Regions from separate parts of the Devosia sp. BK genome, predicted to be linked through region 2. Evidence: predicted binding sites of a transcription regulator. Region 2 holds the regulator's gene; the other holds the start of a gene.

Region 1 (10,891 bases), 350 kb from region 2:
CGTGTCATTCCCGCGAAAGCGGGAATCTCTGTTTGTGTAGAAGGGGTTCCCGCTTCCGCGGGAATGACGCCGAGATCGTCGGGAGCGTTGGGGGCTATAGCCCCAGTTTCACACGACCAATTCCATCCGTTCCGCCGGAAACCGACTGAGCGCGTAAGACAGCGGATTGCCGTCGGGGTCGGCGTTGACTGCCTCGGAAACCAAGACGATGGCGCCGGGGGCGAGGCCCAGAAGCCGGGTTTCTTCGACGTCGGCGTGGCGGGCGGAGATGCGGGTGGTGGCGCGGACATAGTCCGGGAAACCGTAGCTTTCGAAGGCGCGGGTGATCGAATTGAGTTCGGTGAGGCGGGCGGCGAAATCTGGAAATTGGCGATAGGCGAGCCAGGTGGTCGAGCGCGATAGCGGGACGCCATCGGCGAGCGAAACGGCTTCGAGCCGCACGACCTTGGCGCCGGGTTTTAAACCGAGGGCTTCGGCGACCTGTGCGCTGGCATTGTCGATGCGGTCGCCCAGGGTGTTGGTGACAACGGTGTTAGCCTGGCCCTTGAGGCCTTCGCGGAATCGGGTGCGCTTGCCAATGGGGTAGCTGAGGCGGCGGATGCTTTTCACGAAAGTGCCGCGGCCTTGTTCAGCGATGACGACGCCTTCTTCGGCCAGCACTGAGAGCGCGCGGCGGACCGTGTGGCGGTTGGCGGAAAAGCGTTCGGCGAGAATGGCTTCGGTGGGGAGGCGATCGCCATTGGCGAGCTTGCCGCCGACGATGTCGAGGCGGATCGCATCGGCGATCTGACGCCAGAGCGCGACGCCGCCCTGTGCCGATTTCAATTTTGTCATTGCACTTTCACACACGAAGCGTAGAGCGGAACTAGTGAGATTAGTTGTCTAGTTTATTAGACAAATCGAGGCAAGCATGAAGAGCGAGATTTCTGCCGAGCAAAGCGCGAGAAAGCGGGCGCTGGATGTGCTGGCGGCAGCGCCGGCAAAGGCGCTGGCCGAGCGCTGGGCCGCGTTTGGCGAACAGCCGCAGCATCAGCGCATTCGCGGACCCGAGACAGGGCTCGTCATGGTGCGCGGCCGGGCGGGCGGCGGCGGAGCGCCGTTCAATATCGGCGAGGCGACGGTCAGCCGGGCGAGTGTGCGGATCGTAACCGGGGAAGTGGGGCACGGGTATTGCCTGGGCCGCGACCTCGATAAGGCCGAGGCCATCGCGGTTATCGATGCGCTGCGCCAGCGCGAAGCGGCGCGGGTGGACGCGGAAATTATCGCGCCGCTCGAAGCACTTGGGGCTGAGCGCGACGCCACGCGGCGGGACGAAGCGGCGGCGACGCGGGTCGATTTTTTCACTATGGTGCGGGGGGATAACTGATGCTTTCCCATGATTTTGGCGCCGGTTTCACCGAGCCGGTGCGCGAGGCGCAGGTGGTGTTTCGGGCGGTTTTGGATGCCTTGGCGAACCCGGGGACAATGCAACACCTGCCTGTAGCGGGCACTGAAATGGGTGGATTGGGTAGCATTACGCTAACGTTGAGCGACCACGACACGACGATCTGGTTATCGCCTGCGCTCGATACGGAAGCCGCGCGCGGGTTCGTCGGGTTTCATACAGGGGCGAGCATTGTCAGCGATCCGGCCAAGGCCACTTTTGCCTTTGTGGCGCGTGGCGATGCGCTGCCCGATCTCGCCAAGTGCAATCTTGGGACCCAGGAATATCCCGATCGCTCGACGACGATCGTCGCCGAACTGCCCTCGTTGAGCGGTGGGCCGACGCTGGTGCTGCGCGGGCCGGGCATTCGCGACATGGTTGAGATTAGCCCAGAAGGGCTGAGCGGGGATTTCGTCAGTCAGTGGGGAGAGAACCGCGAGCTGTTTCCGCGCGGGGTCGACCTTTTGCTTGTGGCTGGTGAGCAGGTGATCGGCCTGCCGCGATCCAGCCGAATTGTGGAGGCCTGAGATGTACGTAGCCGTAAAGGGTGGCGAGGCAGCCATTGCCAATGCGCATCGCCTGCTGGCGGATCGGCGGCGCGGGGATCGGTCGGTGCCGGCGCTGCGGCTCGATCAGATTGTCGAGCAGTTGGGCCTCGCGGTGGACCGGGCCATGGGCGAGGGGTCGCTTTATGACCGGGAACTCGCGGCGCTGGCGCTGTTGCAGGCGCGGGGCGATCTGATCGAGGCGATCTTTCTGGTTCGGGCCTATCGCACGACATTGCCGCGGTTTGGCTATTCGGAGCCGATCGATACCGGAGCGATGAAGATCGAGCGACGAATTTCGGCGACGTTCAAGGATCTGCCGGGCGGTCAGATGCTCGGGCCAACGTTTGATTATACGCACCGGCTGCTGGACCCCAGTATCGTGGGCGAGGATGCCGAAGTGCCGGCGGTTCGCGAGGCCGAGGATGAACGGGCGCCGCGGGTGACGGATCTGCTCGGGCGGCAGGGGCTGATCGAACCGGATGGCGAATTGCCCGAGGGGCATGAGGTCGGCGATTTGACGCGGGAGCCGCTTGATTTTCCGCTCAACAGGGATTTGCGACTGCAAGCGCTGGCGCGGGGAGACGAGGGATTTCTGCTGGCGCTCGGCTATTCGACGCAGCGTGGCTATGGCCGGACGCATCCTTTTGTCGGCGAAATCCGCATCGGGGAAGTCGAGGTCGAATTCGACATTCCTGAGCTGGGTTTTGCGGTGAGCCTCGGGCGGGTTCGAGTGACCGAGTGTCAGATGGTCAATCATTTCAAGGGTTCGGCGACCATCCCGCCGCAGTTTACGCGCGGCTATGGGTTGGTGTTCGGGCAGGCGGAGCGTAAGGCGATGGCCATGTCGCTGGTCGATCGGGCGCTGCGGGCCAAGGAGTTTGGCGAAGATATCACCGCGCCGGCGCAGGACGAGGAATTCGTCATTTCGCACTCGGACAATGTGCAGGCGACGGGCTTCGTCGAGCACCTCAAACTTCCGCATTATGTGGATTTCCAGGCGGAGCTGGATTTGATCCGGCGGATGCGGGCGGAATTTGAGGGGAAGCAGGAGGCTGCGGAGTGAGTTTCTCCCTCTCCACTCCCGCTGAAGCATCCCCCTCATCCCGCGCTGCGCGCCACCTTCTTCCCGAGGGGGAGAAGAATAGGAAGGCATTGGAGGCGCTGAAATGAACGCCGTCGCAAACTATAACTTTGCATATCTCGATGAGCAGACCAAGCGGATGATCCGGCGGGCTATTTTGAAGGCTGTCGCCATTCCCGGGTATCAGGTGCCGTTTTCCAGCCGCGAAATGCCCATGCCTTATGGATGGGGCACGGGTGGGGTGCAGGTGACGGCGTCGATTATTGGGCCGGATGATGTGCTGAAAGTCATCGATCAGGGAGCGGATGATACGACCAATGCGGTGAGTATCCGGGCGTTCTTTGCCAAGGTGGCGCAGGTCGCGACGACGACGCACACGGCTGAGGCGACGATCATTCAGACGCGGCATCGGATACCCGAGCGGAAGCTCGAGGCGGGGCAGATCCTCGTGTATCAGGTGCCGATCCCCGAGCCGCTGCGGTTTTTGGAACCGCGCGAAACCGAGACGCGAAAAATGCATGCGCTCGAGGAATATGGGCTGATGCATGTGAAGCTCTATGAGGACATTGCGCGGCATGGGCGGATTGCGACGACCTATGCTTATCCGGTCAAGGTCGAGGGGCGGTATGTGATGGACCCGTCGCCGACGCCGAAATTCGATAATCCGAAAATGCATCGGAGCGAGGCGCTGCAGCTGTTTGGGGCGGGGCGTGAGCACCGGATCTATGCGGTGCCGCCGTTTACGGATGTCGTCAGCCTCGATTTTGAGGATCATCCGTTTGAGATTCAGCATTTTGAGGAGCCCTGCGCGCTGTGTGGCGCGGAGGGGGTGTATCTGGATGAGGTCATTTTGGATGATCGGGGCGGGCACATGTATGTGTGCTCGGACACCGACCACTGCGAAGAGCGGCGGGAGGCGGGGTTTGTTGGGGTGTTGGGGATGAAGGAGGCGGCGGAGTGACCTTTTACGCTCATCACCCCCTCCCAACCTCCCCCATCAAGGGGGAGGTGTCCCTCCACTCTTTTTACTCGATCCAGTCCCATTCACCGGCCCGTACCTCCCCCTTGATGGGGGAGGCTAGGAGGGGGTGTTCGGTGCGCACGGAGAATCCCCATGTCTGACGAACCGCTGCTGCGTGTCAGCAATCTGACCAAATATTACGGCAGCCGCCTTGGCTGTGCCGATGTCAATTTCGAGCTCTATCCCGGCGAAGTGCTGGCTATCGTTGGCGAGAGTGGCTCGGGGAAGACGACGCTGCTCAATACGCTTTCGGCAAATCTTGAGCCGACGTCGGGCGAGGCGCTCTACCGGATGCGCGATGAGAGTTGGCGCAATATTTATGAGTTATCCGAGGCTGAGCGGCGGTTTCTTACGCGGACGGATTGGGGTTTTGTGCATCAGAACCCGGCCGATGGGTTGCGGATGACGGTGTCGGCGGGGGCCAATGTCGGTGAGCGGCTGATGGCGGTTGGGGATCGGCATTATGGCCTTATTCGCGACACGGCGCTTGATTGGCTGGGGCGCGTGGAAATTGCGGCGGATCGGATCGATGATCAGCCGCGCTCGTTTTCGGGCGGGATGCGGCAGCGGTTGCAGATTGCGCGGAATTTGGTGACCGGGCCGCGGCTCGTGTTCATGGATGAGCCGACGGGTGGGCTCGATGTGTCCGTACAGGCGAGGCTCCTGGATTTGTTGCGGCAATTGGTCGGTGAGCTTGGGCTTTCGGCGATTGTCGTCACGCATGACCTGGCCGTGGCGCGGCTGCTGAGCCATCGAATGATGGTGATGAAGGGTGGGCATGTGATCGAGGCGGGGCTGACCGACCGGGTGCTCGATGATCCGCGCGAGCCCTATACGCAATTGTTGGTCAGTTCGATTTTGCAGGTGTGATGATGACCGCTCTATCCGTGAGAAATCTCGCAAAGACTTTTACCATGCACTTGCGCGGGGGGATCAGCCTGCCGGTGGTGGATAACGTCACTTTCGACGTCGCGCCGGGCGAATGCGTGGTGCTGGGTGGACCATCGGGGGCGGGGAAGTCGTCCATTTTAAAGATGGTCTATGGGAATTATGGGGTCGATCGCGGCTCGGTGCTGATTGCGCATGAGGGCGCCATGGTGGATTTGGCGAGTGCCGATCCGCGGACTGTGCTGACCTTGCGGCGCGATGCAATTGGCTATGTGAGCCAGTTTTTGCGGACGGTGCCGCGGGTTTCGGCGATCGATGTGGTGGCGGAGCCGCTGGTGGTGCGTGGGGTCGACAAGGCCGAGGCGCGGGGGCGGGCCGGAGAACTGCTGGCGCGGCTCAATCTGCCGGAGCGGCTATGGGAGCTGCCGCCAGCGACTTTTTCGGGTGGCGAGCAGCAGCGCGTCAATATTGCGCGGGGTTTTATCACGCATCACCCGGTTCTGCTGCTCGATGAGCCGACGGCATCGCTCGATGCGGCCAATCGGGCGGTGGTGGTTGGGATGATTGCGCAGAAAAAGCGCGAGGGAGTCGCGATGCTTGGGATTTTCCATGATGAAGAGGTGCGGGCGGAAGTGGCCGACCGGATCGTCGATGTGACCGGCTTTGCACCGAAGGCGGCGGCATGACCCGGCTTGGCGACACACCCTCCATTCATCTGACGGCACAGGTGACGGCGTCCGAGCTTGGGCGCTATGTCGAGATCGGGGCGGGCTCGCATGTCAGCCGGTCCAAGATCGGCGACTATTCCTATTGCGTCGAGAATACGCAGATCGCGTATGCGGATATTGGAAAATTCGCCAATATCGCGAGCCATGTGCGGATTTATGCGTCGATGCATCCGATCGAGCGGGCCTCGCTCCATCACTTTACCTATCGCTCGGCCTGGTATTTTGAGGGCGAAGAGGACGATCAGGGCTTTTTCGACTGGCGGGCGGCAGATGGCATCCGGATTGGGCACGATACCTGGATCGGGCATGGCGCCGTGGTGATGCCGGGGGTCAGCATCGGCAATGGCGCGATCATTGGGTCCAATGCCGTGGTGACCAAGGACGTGGCGGATTTTGCTATTGCCGTGGGCGTGCCGGCGCGGACGATCAAGCAGCGGTTTTCCGATGATGTGGCGGGAAAGCTCGACGCGATGAAGTGGTGGGATTGGAGCCACGAGAAACTGCATCAGGCGCTGCCGGATTTTCGGGAGCTGGGGATCGAGGCGTTTTTGGAGAAGTATGAGGGCGCTTGAACTTCCCTTCTCCCCCTGTGGAAGAAGGTGGCGCTTAGCGCCGGAAGAGGGGTATTCTTTTAGTGCCCGTCACGCTCTCCTTTGCGGAGGAGAGAATACCCCTCACCCTGACCAATTTGCTGAACGCAAAGTTGGTCTGTCCCTCTCCCTCAAGGGGCGAGGGGAGGGCCGGAGCGCGGGGCTAAGGCGTCCGTAATACCCTAGTTACCGCGACAACCCGCCACACGGTGGCGGTGAATAGTCATGGAACGGTCACCGATCATACATGGTGACGTTACATGCGCGCCTTAGGTCTGCCGCAGTTCAACGACTGGGGCGGGCTCATGCTCAAGATTTCGCACGTTACACGACGGTTCGGTGACAAGATCGCCGTCAATGATGTGACGCTCGAAATCCCGCAAGGGCAGATGGTGGGCATTATTGGCCGTTCGGGCGCTGGCAAGTCGACACTGCTGCGCATGATCAATCGGCTCAACGACGTTTCGTCGGGCTATATCGAATATGAGGGCGTCAAGACGTCCGAGCTCAAGGGCAAGGCGTTGCGGGCTTGGCAGCGCGATTGCGCCATGATCTTTCAGCAGTTCAACCTGGTGCCGCGGCTCGATGTCATCACCAATGTGATGCTGGGGCGGCTCAATGGTCGCAATCCTCTGCTGAATCTGTTGCAGGTGTTTTCGCCGGACGAGCAGTTCGAAGCGCTGAAGGCACTGGAGCGGCTCGATATCGCGCAAACGGCGACCCAGTGGGCGCAGACCCTGTCGGGCGGCCAGCAGCAGCGCGTCGCGATTGCGCGGGCGTTGATGCAGAAACCGAAGATGATCCTTGCCGACGAGCCGATCGCTTCGCTCGATCCGCGCAATGCGCAGATCGTCATGGACTCGCTCCGCGACATCAATTCCGAGGGCATCACCGTCATCACCAATCTCCACACGCTCGATACGGCGCGCGCTTACTGCGAGCGGATCGTCGGGATGGCGGCTGGCAAGGTGGTGTTCGACGGTACGCCCAACGAGCTGACGACCGATGTCGCTCGCACCATTTACGGCGCCGATGGCCTCAAGGAGGCCTTTTCCGAGGCGATGACCTCGACCTCGATCGCGCCCATCCAATACCTGCCGCGCACACCGACCAACGCGCAGCAGGCGCCCTGAAACTCGGCCCTTTTCAGAAAAAACCGAGATTACCCAAACGCGTCACCAAAGGAGACCTCCCGTGTCCGCGATCCGTAAACTGCTTCTCGCCTCCGTCGCGCTTTCCATGTCGACCGCAGCCTTTGCCCAGGACGGTCTCGTCCTCCGCATCGGTCTCGATGGCGGCGAAAACGAAGCCGACCAGCTGCGCCGTTCCGAATGCGTTGCCGAGCCGCTGAAGGCCGCAACCGGCGCCACCGATGTCCAGTTCTTCCCATCGCCCGACTATAACGGCATCATCCAGGGCCTCCTTGGCGGCACTATCGACATCGCCATCATGGGCGCTTCGTCCTATGCCGCGATCTACCTGCAGGACCCGGAAGCCGTTGACCCGGTGCTGACCACCCAGCAGGAAGACGGTTCGACCGGCTACCACACGATCATGGTTGCTCGCGCTGATAGCGGCATCACCGATCTTGCCTCGAGCAAGGGCAAGAAGCTCGGCTTTGCCGATCCGGACTCCACCTCGGGCTACCTGATCCCGTCCGTCGCTCTTCCAGCCGACCTCGGCATGCCGATCGCTGAGTTCTACAGCGAAACCGGATTTGGCGGCGGCCACGAAAACCTCGTGCTCGGCGTTCTCGACGGCACCTGGGATGTCGGCACGACCTTCGGTTCGGGCCAGGGCGAATTCTCGGAAGGCTACACTTCCGGTAACCTGCGCATCATGGTCGACAAGGGCCTCCTCGACATGGATGACCTGGTCGAAGTCTGGCAGTCGCCGATCATCCCGAACGGCCCGCTGATGGTGTCGAACAAGCTGCCAGCCGACATCAAGGAAAAGGTCACCGCCATGTTCAAGGCGCTGCCCGAGACCGATTTCGAATGCTTCGACGCCTTCACCGCCGGCGGCTACACCAACTTCGTCGACGCCGACCAGACCATGTACCAGACGATCATCGACGCCCGTAAGTCGGTTATCGGCGGCTGATTTTTTGATCCCGGGAGGCAGGCGCAGCCTGCCTCTCATTTCAATCAAGCCACAGCGTCATCCCCGCGAAAGCGGGGATCTCTGCAAGAGGGATTCCCGCTTTCGCGGGAATGACGCCGTGGTTGTCGGAGATGCCTCGCGATGGCCGATATTTCCCAGCAGTCACCCGGGCTTTCGCCGGCCGGCCAAACGATCCTGCAGCATTATCGCTCTCAGGTGATGACGCGGCGGGTCTATACGATCCTCGTGGTGATCGGGGTAATCGTCGCGCTGGTGGCGGCCATGAGCTATGCCAATTCGGCCAATTCGGGGAAGTTTTTCGAACGCCTTCCCTTCATGTTCGACTTTATCAAGAACTTTACGCCGCGCGATCCGCTCGAGATTTTTCGCGCCATGTTCGGGGTGGCCTCGCCCTATTTCGATGGCTCGGCGAAGTATGATTATACCTCGAGCAATATCTATCTGACCGACAGCCTCTACATTCCCAATTTCATCTATCAGCTCATCGTCACGGTCAATATTGCCGTGGTGTCGACGATCATCGGCGGAGCGATCGGTTTTTGCCTTTGCTTCTTTGCTGCGACCAATCTCGTGGGCGCGGGGCCGGTGCGCTGGGTGGTGCGGCGCATCATGGAAGTGATGCGTGCCTTCCCGGAAATCGTCATCGCCGGGCTGCTGACAGCCGTGCTTTCGATCGGGCCGATTGCTGCTATTGCGGCCGTGTCGCTGCACACCATTGGCGCGCTCGGGAAATTGTTTTTCGAAGTTGTCGAGAATGCTGACATGAAGCCCGATGAGGGGCTGAAATCGGTTGGCGCGAGCTGGCTTGAGCGGGTACGCTACGCCATCGTGCCTCAGGTGATGCCCAATTTTGTGTCCTATGGGCTGCTGCGCCTCGAGATCAACGTGCGCGCTTCGACCATTATCGGGGCAGTGGGCGGCGGCGGGATCGGCGAAGTGTTTCGCCTTTCGATCGGGCGCGATTATGCCGCGCAGACCTATGCGATCATCATTCTGCTGCTCGTGACCATCATTGCCATCGACCAGTTTTCGGGCTGGCTGCGGCGGCGGCTGGTGGGCGATGGCAGCTTCAATTTCGGAAAGGCGAGCGTGTGACCATGTCGGCGATCAGTGCTGCCGAGCGCGCTCGGCTCGAACAGAAATTCCCTGAGGTCTTCAAGACCTCGTTCCTCAAACGGCATGGGTTGATCGTGGCGCCTGTGGCGACGGCGGCATATCTCGTTTTCTGCTGGTTTTTCTTTAATGTCGGACCGGCCTTGCAGAACGGCAAATGGGATCGTGCGTCGATCTATGTGCAGGACTGGTATAGCTGGCGCGCCCAGCCGCGGCTGCGCTTTGGCGATGATGGCGTGGTCACGCCGCAATGGTCGAGCCGCGGGCAATATCCGGCTGATGCGACGATCGATTGGCTGACGCCGCATGGCGACGGCAGCATGACCGCGACCTTCGGTAGTGAGGCAGATAAGCTCGAGATCACGACGCGACAGGTCGATGTCTATCTCGATGGCGAAGTGTGGCCGGTGATGATCACGGCGGATGCGGCGCTGGCGCCGGAAGGTGCGCCAGCCGCGATCCAGCAGGATCGGCAGAAGGTGGTGGTCGATTTTGGGTTCGAAGGGCAGGCCGAGATCCGCGCCAATCAGGTCGCGGTGCAGCGCCGGTTCTTCGGCTGGGCCAATTTCCTCTATGATCCGACCTCGCCGCTCTGGGGCAATGATCTCCTCTCCTCGATCGGGCTGATGCTCTCGGGCGATCGGGTCAATCCCGAGATGTCGAATGCGCAATATGTGCTCAACCAGTGGCTAGGCAATAAGGCGTGGCAGCATGCCGATATTCTCGTAAAGCTGTTCCAGACGCTCGTTATGGCGTTTGTTGGTACGCTCCTCGCGACACTGATCGCCTTCCCGCTCGCTTTCATCGCGGCGCGGACGATCACGCCGAACCGGGCGGCCAATTGGGGGATGAAGCGGTTCTTCGACTTCATCCGCTCGGTGGACATGTTGATCTGGGCGCTGTTCTTTACCCGCGGCTTTGGGCCGGGGCCGATCCCGGGGATCGCGGCGATTTTCCTCACCGATACCGGGGCGCTTGGGAAGGTCTATGCCGAGGCGCTGGAAAATGTCGACGACAAGCAGCGAGAGGGCATGAAATCGGTGGGCGCGAGCCCGATGGCGGTCAACCGCTATGGCGTTGTGCCGCAGGTTCTGCCGGTCTTCGTGTCGCAGTCGCTCTACTTCTGGGAGAGCAATACGCGCTCGGCCACCGTGATCGGGGCGGTCGGGGCGGGGGGCATCGGGCTCAAACTGCTCGAATCGATGGGCACCAATTCGGACTGGGACAAGGTCGCCTATATGGTGCTGCTGATCCTCCTGGTGGTGTTCCTCTTCGACAATATGTCGAACGCCATCCGCTCGCGGTTGATTGGGTCGAATACCTGAGAGCCACGCCCCTCGTGGTGAGGTGCCCCGGGCCTGGCCCAGGGCACCTC
Region 2 (10,891 bases):
GAAATCGTCGTGTCATCGCTCCGCAAGGCCGGCCTCTTCGAAGAAGTGAAGGATCGTCTGGCCGAGCCCGGCACCGGCCTCTCCGGCGGCCAGCAACAGCGTCTTTGCATCGCGCGCGCCATCGCCGTTGGCCCCGAAGTGATCCTGATGGACGAGCCCTGCTCGGCCCTCGACCCGATCGCCACCGCCGTCATCGAAGAGCTGATCGACGAACTGCGCGAAAACTACACCATCGTCATCGTGACCCACTCGATGCAGCAGGCCGCCCGCGTCAGCCAGCGCACCGCCTTCTTCCATCTGGGCAATCTGATCGAACAGGGTCAGACCGAAGACATCTTCACCAATCCGGTGAACAAGCAGACCCAGGACTACATCATGGGCCGCATCGGCTGATCGCGGAACGAGGAGCCAACATCATGCCCACCAATAACAGCACGTCCGACCACATCGTCTCGTCCTTCACCGACGAGCTCAACACCCTGGCCCAGACCATTGCCGAAATGGGCGGCCAGGTCGAAGTCGCCATCGAGAACGGCACCAAGGCCCTTCTCAAGCTCGATCGCGAGCTGGCCGACCTCACCATCATCGCCGACCAGCGCATCGACGACATGCAGCGCAAGATCGACGAAATGGCCGTCTCCCTGATCGCCCGCCGCCAGCCGATGGCGAGCGACCTGAGATCGGTCATCACCGCCGTTCACGTCGCCAACGATCTCGAACGCGTCGGCGACATGGCCAAGCAACTGGCTCGCCGTTCGCTGAAACTCGAAGGCATCAACCTGCAGCCGACCTTCTACAATGGCGTCAAGAACATGACCGCCCTTGTCCTCCGTCAGCTCAAGGACTCCCTCGACGCCTATGCCAATCGCGATGCGGCAGCCGCCGTCGAAGTCTGCAACCGCGACGACGAAGTCGACGCCATGCACACCTCGCTCTTCCGCGAACTCTTGACCTACATGCTGGAAGATCCGCGCAACATCACCACCTGCACGCATCTCCTCTTCTGCGCCAAAAACCTCGAGCGCATCGGCGACCACGCGACCAACATCGCCGAACGCGCCTACTACCTGCAAACCGGCAAGCAACTCACGGCCGACGTCCAGGAACTGCACCGCACGCAGATCAAAGCGTAAACCCTTCCTTCCCCTCCCCCTCTTTCAGGGGGAGGCCGGGTGGGGGTAAACCACAAGAACCATGACTTTCGGCCAGACGTTGAGGCCGATCGATGGAGCACGCCTATGCCCGCGACCATTCTCGTTGTCGAAGACGAGGGCGATATCGCCATCCTCTTGCGCTATAATCTCGAAGCCGAAGGCTTTCGCGTCGTCACCGCCGAAACCGGCGACGAAGCCCAGCTCGCCATTCAGGACAAGCTGCCGGATCTGATCCTGCTCGATTGGATGCTGCCCGAGATTTCAGGCATCGAACTCTGCCGGCGTCTCCGCGCCCGCGAAGAAACCCAGCGCATCCCCATCATTATGCTCACCGCTCGCGGCGAAGAAGAAGAGCGCGTTCGCGGCCTTTCGACCGGCGCCGACGACTATGTCGTAAAGCCCTTCTCGGTCCCCGAACTGGTCGCCCGCATCCACGCCCTCCTCCGTCGCGCCAATCCGAACCTCGTGACGGCAGCGCTCAAGGTCGGCGATCTCGAACTCGACCGTACCACCCATCGCGTCCGCCGCTCCACCCGCGACGTGCACTTGGGCCCGACCGAATACCGCCTCCTCGAATATCTCATGCGCCATCCCGGCCGCGTCTATTCGCGCGAGCAGCTTCTCGATGGCGTCTGGGGCAATGACGTCTATGTCGATGAGCGCACCGTCGACGTCCATATCGGCCGCCTCCGCCGCGCCATCAATCGCGGCCGCGAAAGCGATCCGATCCGCACTGTCCGCGGCGCCGGCTACGCCTTCGACGAGCGCTTCGGCCAGCCAGCCTAGGCTGCAGCGCTCTTGACTGACTCGGCCTGATGCACGCTCACGCGATTGCGGCCGCTTGACTTGGCCGCATAAAGCGCCGCGTCCGCCTTCGAAAACGCCTGCCGCGGCTCCGCGCCTGCTTCATATTCGGCAATGCCGAAGCTCGCCGTAATCCGCAGATCGCCCGGCATATTGGCATGCCGCAGGTCACTGAATTTCTTGCGCAGCCGATCAGCCTCGATCATCGCCACCGCGATCGACCCGCCCGGCACCAGCACGGCAAATTCCTCGCCACCCAGACGCCCGGTCTGATAACCGCTCAAGCGCAACAGCTCGGCAAAGGCGCACAGCGCCTTGTCGCCCGCCGAATGGCCGAACCGGTCATTGATCGATTTGAAATGATCGATATCGCAGAAAATCACGCTGCCACCGGTCTTGCCGGCGACGCTCGCCAATTGATGAAACGCCTGGTGGTTCAAAAGCCCCGTGAGGCTGTCGAGCTCCGAGCGCCGCCGATAAGCCACGATGACGCCATTGATGATCCGCGCGAGCGTCAAAAGAATAGCTACAGCCGACAGCAATGCCGAGAGCATGAGCGTCGCCCGCTCGATATCGCCCGCACGAATGACCGCATAGGCGACGTCCGGCCCGTAGATGAACGGATAGGTCACCGCCCTGAAAATGAAGATGGCGAACAGCCCGCCGACCACCCCGATCAGGCCGTGATCGATAAAGCTGCGCGTCGGCAACTTGGCCAGCCGATAGATGCCGTCCCAAAGCGCCAGCGCACAAGCGATCTGAAACACCGGCGTCCGATAGCTGAACGGCACATCGGCCAGCTTCAGCGATACAGCTGCAAGAGTGAACACAGCCACAGCGCCATAGAGCCACCAGTTCCGGCTCCGCTGCCCAAGCGCCGCGCGAATGGCCTCGCCAAAGCAGATATAGGCCAGTGGCGTCAGCACGGCGACGGCATTGGAGCTTACGGTCTCAAATTGTGCATTGGCCAGAAAAACGGTCTCGATCGTCGCGATTACAGCGGTCGCGACAAGCCATGCCAAAGAAGGCATGCGTCGCATGCCGAGGAAAACGCAGACGCAAAGGATTGCCAGAATGGCAAAACCCGACGTCGTCACCCAATTGAGGCTGACCATAAAACTCCCCGGCAGAAACACTTTGCGGCCTGTAACGCCGCCCAAGCGGATTCGCCTCCGCCTCTCTTTCAACCTAAGGTCAGACCAGTTAATGCAAGGCTTATGGGCTTGATACCATTGCGCCAAACACCCGAAGCAGGCTAGCTGAGGCTAACGCTTCCTTACCGTTCGAAAGCAAGGCAAACCGGCATGTCTGTCCAGTTCCTCGTCACCCATTCTGGCGGATTTCATGCCGATGAACTGCTCTCGAGCGTCATCCTCACGCGCCTCTTTCCCGAGGCCAGCGTCGTGCGCACCCGCGCTCCGGATTGGATCGCCCCAGCCCCCGATCGCATCATCTACGATGTCGGCGGTGCCTATGATCCAGCGGCCAATATTTTCGATCATCACCAGCGCGGGGCGCCCCTCCGCGACGATGGCCAGCCCTACAGCTCCTTCGGTCTCGTCTGGAAGCACTTTGGGCGCGACTACATCGCCGCCCTCGGCACCCCGGCAAACCATGTGGACAGCATCCACGAGAGCTTTGACGGCAGTTTCGTTCTGCCGATCGATCTCGTCGATAATGGCGCGCAGAGCCCGTCGGGCCCCCTCGCCGGCCTGTCGCTCTCTTCGCTGCTCGAAACCCTGAAGCCCGATTTCGACGACACCGATACCGATGCTGACGAAAAGGCCTTCATGCAGGCGCTTGCCGTTGCGCGCAGCTTCGTTGAAGCCGGCGTCAAGCGCGCAGCCGCAAAGCTCCGCGCCGAAAGCGTAGTTCTTGCCGCCATTGAGGCCACCGGGCCCGGCCGCGTTCTGGAATTGCCCATGGGCATGCCGTTCCGCCCGGCCATCGAAAAAGCCGGCGCCGACCATCTGCTCTTCGTCGTCCATCCGCGCGATAAGGATTGGTGCCTAACAGGCATCCGTCGCGGCGAAGGCTTCGAGCTTCGTGCCGATCTGCCTGCCGCCTGGGCTGGCCTCGTCAATGAGGATCTGGAAAAGGCATCCGGTGTTCCCGGCGCCACGTTCTGCCACAACGGCCGTTTTATCGCCGCTGCGCGAACCCGCGCTGCGGCCCTGACAATGGCAGAGCTCGCGGTGGCCGAGGCACTCAAGAGCCACGCGGCCTAAAGTCGACGGGCCGCGCTATCGCGCGCGGCACTCTTGCCCGATGGTTTCCATCTGGCTGTGAAGGGTGCGGATCTGGTCCGGCCCAAGCGTTTCGCCCTCAACCTTGAGCATGGCACCGCGCAGGCTCACCGGCGCTGCCTGCTCCATGGCAAAGCGTACGGCCTTGGCCGCCGACGAAAACCGGCGCCCGCCCTGGGCAAATGCATTTTCAACATTCGTGCCGAGGAACAACTGTCCCGGCATATTCAATATCTGCGTATTCATTCTAAACTTTCTTTCGGCAAAACGCCGACGTCCGGCGCGCAAAGGCGCCGAATGATTTGTATTGGACAACAATAGCTGTCGATTATTTCAGCGCGACGACAGCGCGTGGCGGTGCCGCTGCAGCGAAAACGCCGCAGGATCGAAACCCGCCTATGCGCTGATCAAGCCGGAACGAACTAGCGTTTGTTCACGGCAATGCTGAAGACGCTTTGAGCCAGCGTGCTGGTCGCCTTGGTGGCGTTGCTCGGCGACAGGTCGACTTCATCGACCACCCGCTCAACGCTTTCACCGCGCGATTTCACCCGATATTGCACTGGGCCACTATCATGTGGCAGGCAGGCAATGACTTCGCAGGGCCCATTGGGCCGATTGCTGTGGCGGGGAGCGGATCGCAGATCGACCATCTCGCCGACCTTAAACAGATGAGACATCAGACGCTCCTGAACGCCGGGGCAGTGCTGCCCCGGCAAGATCTGCTTTAGGCAAGCTGTACATTGATCGCGGACTCACGACCGTCGCGGCCGCGTTCCAGATCATAGCTTAACTTCTGGCCGTCGGCGACGGTGGTCACGCCAGCACGCTCGAGAGCCGAGATATGAAGGAAGGCATCCTTGCCGCCGTCATCGGGCGAAATGAAGCCAAAACCCTTGGTGGAATTGAAAAATTTTACAGTACCATTGATCATGGGAAGTCTCTGAATTGGCTCGAAGCTGTGCAAGCGAGCATTTCTCCCGCGCGATATGCACCGGGAGATACCAACGTTTGCAGTTCGAAAGGAAAGCCAATCAACCGGCTATACCGGGAAGGTCAGGTCGCCACGCGGGCAGAAAACGTATGATCAGATATATCGCGTTCAATGCGTCAAAGTCAAGGCAGCGTTCACTTATATCTAACGGCGCTTGGCGCGCTGCACGGCCGCATCGAACTGTTGGAGGAAACTGGAGCGATCCTTTGCCGTGAAACTGGCATTAATCCCGCGGCTTTCGCCGGTCTCCCTAAGATGTTGATTAAGCTCGCGCATCGCCATTGCCATGCCGATCGAGTCAGACGTAAACAGTTTCCCCGTCGGTCCGATCGCCACCCCATCCTTGGCCAGCACGCGGCTTGCCAGCGGAATGTCGGAGGTCACGACGAGGTCCCCCGCTTCCACCGCCTCGACGATCCAGTCATCAGCCGCGTCGGCCCCTTGCGGCACCATCACATTGCGCACCATCGGGTCGCGCGATGGCCGCAGCCCGAAATTGGCGACATAGGTGATCATGAGCCCATGCCGCTCCGCGACGCGCAGCGCTTCGTCTTTGACCGGGCAAGCATCGGCATCGATATAGATCGCGACCATCAGGCACCAATCTCAGGACTATCGCGCAGCGGCGTCGTATCGTCGAGCGGCACGGTCTGCCGCTCGATCATCCGGTGCACATGCGGCAGTCCCTCGCCGCGATGCAGCGCCCGCAATTGCTCGGTATTGTCCGCATCCGCCTTGGTGCGCCGCAGGTTGTGCCGGACATAGTCGACCCAGGTCGGCACATGATAACTCTCAACCCAGATGTTCGGCTTTTCGAGATCGCGCAGCAGCGACCATTGCCGCGCCCCGTCCCGGATCCTGATCCGGCGCCGATCGCTCATCAGCGCCAGAAACCGCGAAATGTCTTCCTGGGCGATTTCATAGTCGATCATCACCATGATCGGACCACTCCGCGGCCGAAGGTCGAGCTTGAGCAAGGGCTCGTTGAAGGTCCCGAGCGGATTGAGATCGCGATCGTTGAACTGCGGCAGCGGCAGCACGAAGCCCACCCCGCAGCAGACGAGCAGCACGCCACCGGCCACGACCAAGGCCCATTGCGGGTCCGTCGCGTCAGCCGTCAAACCCCAGATCCAGCTTCCGCCCGCCATGCCACCAAACGTCGCCGTCTGATAGAGCGACAACGCCCGGCCAACCACCCAGCGCGGCGAAGAGAGCTGTATCGAGACATTGAACAGCGAGAGCGACAGCACCCAGCATGCCCCTGCCGGCAGCAAGACCAAATGGCTCAGCAAGGCGTCGCGGCTGAACCCCAACCCAAGGCAGCTTGCTGCAAAACCGAGACAGGCGAGCCTGACGATCACCTCATTGGAAAACCGCTGCCGGATCCGACCATTGAGAAACGCCCCGCCAATGGCCCCAAGTCCGAAACAGCCGAGCAGCGTGCCGTAAACGAGCGCCCCGCCGCCCACATATTCCTCGGCGACAGAAGGCAGCAGCGCCATGATGACGATGGCGGCAAAACCGAACAGGAACCCACGGAACAGCACGGTCAGCAGGTTCGGCGAGAGCGACATGTAGCGCACACCCGCCAGCATGGCGCTGCCAAACCGCTCGCGCGGCAGGCGCGATTTCGTCCGCTTGGGCTGCCACCGCCAGAGCGCCGCAATCAGCGTCAGATAAGACAGCGCATTGACGGCAAAAGCCGCGCTCGCCCCCGCCAGCGCCACGATCATGCCGCCTACCGCCGGGCCGACGCTGCGCATCATGTTGAAACCCATCGAATTGAGCGTCACCGCTCCGGGCAGGTCGTCGCGCGGCACGATATCGCCCATCGAGGCCTGCCAGGATGGATTGAACAGCGCCGTCCCGCAGCCGATAAGGAAGGTAAAAGTCAGCAGCAGCCAGGGATTGAGCAGCCCCATCCAGGCCGTTATGGCCAGCGACAATGATACGAGCGCCATCCCGGCCTGCGCCACGAGCATCACGCTCCGCCGATCGAAATTATCGGCCAGTGCGCCCGCCGCGATCGAAAAGACCATGATCGGCAGCGTCGTCGAGGCCTGCACCAGCGCCACCATATTGTGCGAGGTGGTCAGCGTCGTCATCATCCACCCCGCGCCTACCGACTGCACCAACCCACCCAGGTTGGACATCAGCGTTGCAGCCCAAAGCGTCCGGAAAGTCTCGTGACGAAAGGGCGCCAGGATAGATGTGCGCTCAGCCATATGATTCAGCTCCTCGCCCGTTCATGAGCCAGCCGGTTGACCAAGGCAAGACCATTCTCGGCACCGCCCCGTCACCCGCCCCGCCCTCCTCCATAAAGCATGGCCGGCCCGAACCGATCCCGCGACAAACGCGATCTTTCTGCGCAGAGCGGGCAATCTCTTTCTGAGGATGCTGTTGGTCTTCCAAAGCCTCACCAACCACCATCCTTCCCTCGGGCTCGACCCGAGGGCCAATGCAGGAGCCGCAAGGGTTTTGACCGCGACCAGAGACCCTCGGGTCAAGCCCGAGGGAAGACCAGTGGTTTGGCTAGTACATCTAAACGGCACGTGGAGAAGTGACCCCACAGCGGGGATGAACCCCAACCCACAAACGCATACACTTCCTAGAACCATCCTCACTCGAATCGCGCCCATGACCCCATCCCAGACCCAGCGGCCAAACCCGCTGCACCTCCTTGCGGCCTTTGCCAGCGGCGGCCTTCTGACCCTCGCCATCTTCGTCAATGGCGAAGCCGGGCGTCTGGGCGGCGCACTCTTCTCGTCGTGGCTGGCCCACGGCGTCGGCACCGTCGTCGCCGTCGCCGTCCTCGCCCTCATCTGGCGCCGCGAACGTGCCGCAACCAAGATCGCCGAGGCCCAGCACGGCAAGGCTCCGCTCTGGGCCTATCTCGGCGGCATCTTCGGCGCCGTTACCGTCATGCTGACCTCGACCGCCGTCAATTCGCCCCTCGCTTTGGCCGGCACCCTTGCGCTTGGTCTCGCAGGCCAGGTCGTCCTCAGCCTCGCCGCCGATTATTGGGGCCTCCTCGGCCTCGCCCGCCGCCGCCTCGACCTACGCGATGCAGGAGCCGTCATCCTCATCGCCGGCGGCAGCCTTCTCATCATCCTCTTCGGATTTGGTGCCGCATGATCCTGCCGCTCATCGCCGCCTTCTCCGCCGGTGTCCTCGTCATCCTCAGCCGCCAGGTCAATGGCCGCATGTCGATGTCTTCGACCCCGATGATTTCGTCATTCTGGAATCACGTCGTCGGCTTCGTCGTCCTCACCCTTATCGGGCTCGTTGTCGGCGGACTTATCCCCGCCAATATCGGCGAGATGCCGTGGTGGATTTTCACCGGCGGCGCCATCGGCGTCGTCTTCGTCGCTTCGGGCTCCTGGCTCATCACCCGCATCGGCGCCGTCAATTCGACGCTGCTCGTCATCGCCGGCCAGATGGTCTTCGGGGTGATCTTCGATCTCATGCGCGGCGCACCCGTGACGATCTGGGCCTCGGCCCTCGGCATCATCATGATTTTAGCGGGAATGGCGCTCACCCAACGTCGGCGATAACGGAATGCTAACAAAAACGGGGCCAATTGGCCCCGTTTTCACATCCAGATTTTGCGGCCTTTAGCCGGCTGCGGTGTAAGCTGTCTTCACGATAGTGAAGAACTCGGCCGCGTACTTGCCCTGCTCGCGCGAGCCATAGGACGAGCCCTTGCGCCCACCAAACGGCACGTGGAAATCGACGCCGGCGGTCGGTACATTGACCATGACCATGCCGGCTTCCGAGTTGCGCTTGAAGTGCGTCGCATACTTGAGCGAGGTCGTGACGATACCTGCGGACAAACCAAATTCGGTGTCGTTTGCGGTCGCTAGCGCCTCTTCATAATCTTTCACGCGAATGACGGCGGCCACGGGCCCAAAGATCTCTTCGCGCGCAATCCGCATGGAATTGGTCGCTTCGGTAAAGAGCGTCGGCTGCAGGAAGTAGCCTTCCGTGTCCTTGGTGACGCGCTCGCCACCAGCGGCAATCTTGGCACCCTCTCCTTTGCCGATCTCGATGTAATCGGTGTCCTGCTTGAGCTGGCCGGGATCGACCACCGGCCCGATTTCCGTATTTTTATCAAGAGCATCGCCCACGCGCAGGTTACGGGTGCGCTCGGCAAGCGCCTCGACGAACTTGTCGTGGATGCCTTCCGTCACGATCACGCGGCTCGACGCCGTGCAGCGCTGGCCGGTCGAGAAAAATGCCGACTGCGCAACGCTTTCGACGGCAATCTTGAGATCGGCATCGTCGAGCACGATGGTCGGGTTCTTGCCGCCCATTTCGAGCTGGAACTTGCGGCCAACCTTGACCGAAGCCTCGGCAACCCGCTTGCCCGTCCCCACCGAACCGGTGAACGAAATCGCGTTGACATCGGGGCTGTCCAGCATGGTCTGGCCGACCACCGAACCCTTGCCCATCACGAGGTTGACGACGCCCTTGGGCAGTCCGGCGCGCACGAGAATATCGACGATCGCCCAGGTCGAACCCGGCACGAGATCGGCAGGCTTGATGACGACCGTGTTGCCATAGGCAAGAGCCGGCGCCATCTTCCAGGATGGGATGGCGATCGGGAAATTCCACGGCGTGATGATGCCGATAACGCCGACCGGCTCACGGGTGATTTCGACCGTCAGACCCGGACGCGCGCTGGGGAGAATTTCCCCCGCCAGGCGCAGCGTTTCGCCGGCAAAGAAGTCAAAAATCTGCGCAGCGCGTGTCACTTCGCCAATGCCTTCAGGCAGCGTCTTGCCTTCTTCGCGGCTCAGCAACTCGCCCAGTTCCTGCTTGCGCGCGAGGATTTCCTGGCTTGCCTTGGAGAGGATTGCATGGCGCTCAAGAATGCCCGAGCGCGACCATGCCGGGAAGGCGGCCTTGGCGGCAGCGATGGCCTGCTTGGTTTCTTCGGCAGTCGCGCGTGCATAAACGCCAACCACTTCGTTGATATTGGACGGATTGATGTTTTCGACACCATCGGCGCCGACCCACTCACCATTGATCAGGTTCTTGTGCAGTTCGCTCATATCGAGGCCTTTCGGGTTATTCAGGTTCTGCCGGCAGAAACGCGGCAGCTAGAGGAGGTCAGCGCGGGCAAGATCCCGCAGCAGATGGCTGGTGCCATAGGTCCAGGGCGGACACTTGGTGGAGAGGTTGACGGTATTGGTCAGCGTACCGAGCGAAGGCGTCGAAATGGAGACTATGTCCCCGAGCTTGTGGGTAAAGCCCTTGCCTGCGCCGTCGCGATCCTTCACCGGCGCGAACATCGTGCCGAGGTAAAGCACTAGCCCGTCCGGATATTGATGGTGGCTGCCGATCGTCGCTGCCACCAGGGATTCCGGCGTCCGCGAAATCTGCGCCATGTTCGAAGCGCCCTCGAGTACAAAGCCATCCGTACCTTCGACGCGCAGCGCGATCTCAGAATTCTTGATGGTTTCGAGCGTGAAATCACCATCGAAGAGCCGCACAAATGGCCCAAGCGAAGCCGAGGCATTGTTGTCCTTGGCCTTGCCTAATAGCAGCGCCGAGCGCCCTTCGACATCGCGCAGATTGACGTCATTGCCGAGCGTTGCACCGACGATCTCGCCCTTGCTCGTCACCAGCAGCGCCACTTCCGGTTCCGGATTGTTCCAGCTCGAAATCGGATGCAGCCCGACCTCCGCGCCAAA

The links. The regulator PhoB, encoded in region 2, activates phosphate uptake and scavenging genes when phosphate is short. The targets are predictions, from matches to a motif close to TGTCATNNANCTGTCAT.
Region 1: the regulator PhoB is predicted to act here: its motif matches at 6,501-6,517, upstream of phnC (phosphonate ABC transporter ATP-binding protein).

The regions. Positions count from the first base shown of each region.
Region 1 covers NZ_JAIMBX010000001.1:234,056-244,946, forward strand. Annotated here, with positions in the region: gene phnF (phosphonate metabolism transcriptional regulator PhnF) at 109-834, opposite strand; gene phnG (phosphonate C-P lyase system protein PhnG) at 911-1,366, shown strand; gene phnH (phosphonate C-P lyase system protein PhnH) at 1,366-1,950, shown strand; gene DevBK_RS01070 (carbon-phosphorus lyase complex subunit PhnI) at 1,952-3,034, shown strand; gene DevBK_RS01075 (alpha-D-ribose 1-methylphosphonate 5-phosphate C-P-lyase PhnJ) at 3,138-4,013, shown strand; gene phnK (phosphonate C-P lyase system protein PhnK) at 4,167-4,943, shown strand; gene phnL (phosphonate C-P lyase system protein PhnL) at 4,943-5,647, shown strand; gene DevBK_RS01090 (DapH/DapD/GlmU-related protein) at 5,644-6,261, shown strand; gene phnC (phosphonate ABC transporter ATP-binding protein) at 6,585-7,412, shown strand; gene phnD (phosphonate ABC transporter substrate-binding protein) at 7,474-8,382, shown strand; gene phnE (phosphonate ABC transporter, permease protein PhnE) at 8,524-9,498, shown strand; gene phnE (phosphonate ABC transporter, permease protein PhnE) at 9,501-10,841, shown strand.
Region 2 covers NZ_JAIMBX010000001.1:585,773-596,663, reverse strand. Annotated here, with positions in the region: gene pstB (phosphate ABC transporter ATP-binding protein PstB) at 1-393, shown strand, start outside; gene phoU (phosphate signaling complex protein PhoU) at 417-1,133, shown strand; gene phoB (phosphate regulon transcriptional regulator PhoB) at 1,239-1,940, shown strand; gene DevBK_RS02880 (GGDEF domain-containing protein) at 1,937-3,073, opposite strand; gene DevBK_RS02875 (MYG1 family protein) at 3,263-4,186, shown strand; gene DevBK_RS02870 (hypothetical protein) at 4,202-4,450, opposite strand; gene DevBK_RS02865 (hypothetical protein) at 4,627-4,881, opposite strand; gene DevBK_RS02860 (cold-shock protein) at 4,929-5,135, opposite strand; gene DevBK_RS02855 (YaiI/YqxD family protein) at 5,340-5,789, opposite strand; gene DevBK_RS02850 (MFS transporter) at 5,789-7,420, opposite strand; gene DevBK_RS02845 (DMT family transporter) at 7,833-8,330, shown strand; gene DevBK_RS02840 (DMT family transporter) at 8,327-8,749, shown strand; gene DevBK_RS02835 (aldehyde dehydrogenase family protein) at 8,810-10,249, opposite strand; gene DevBK_RS02830 (fumarylacetoacetate hydrolase family protein) at 10,298-10,891, opposite strand, start outside.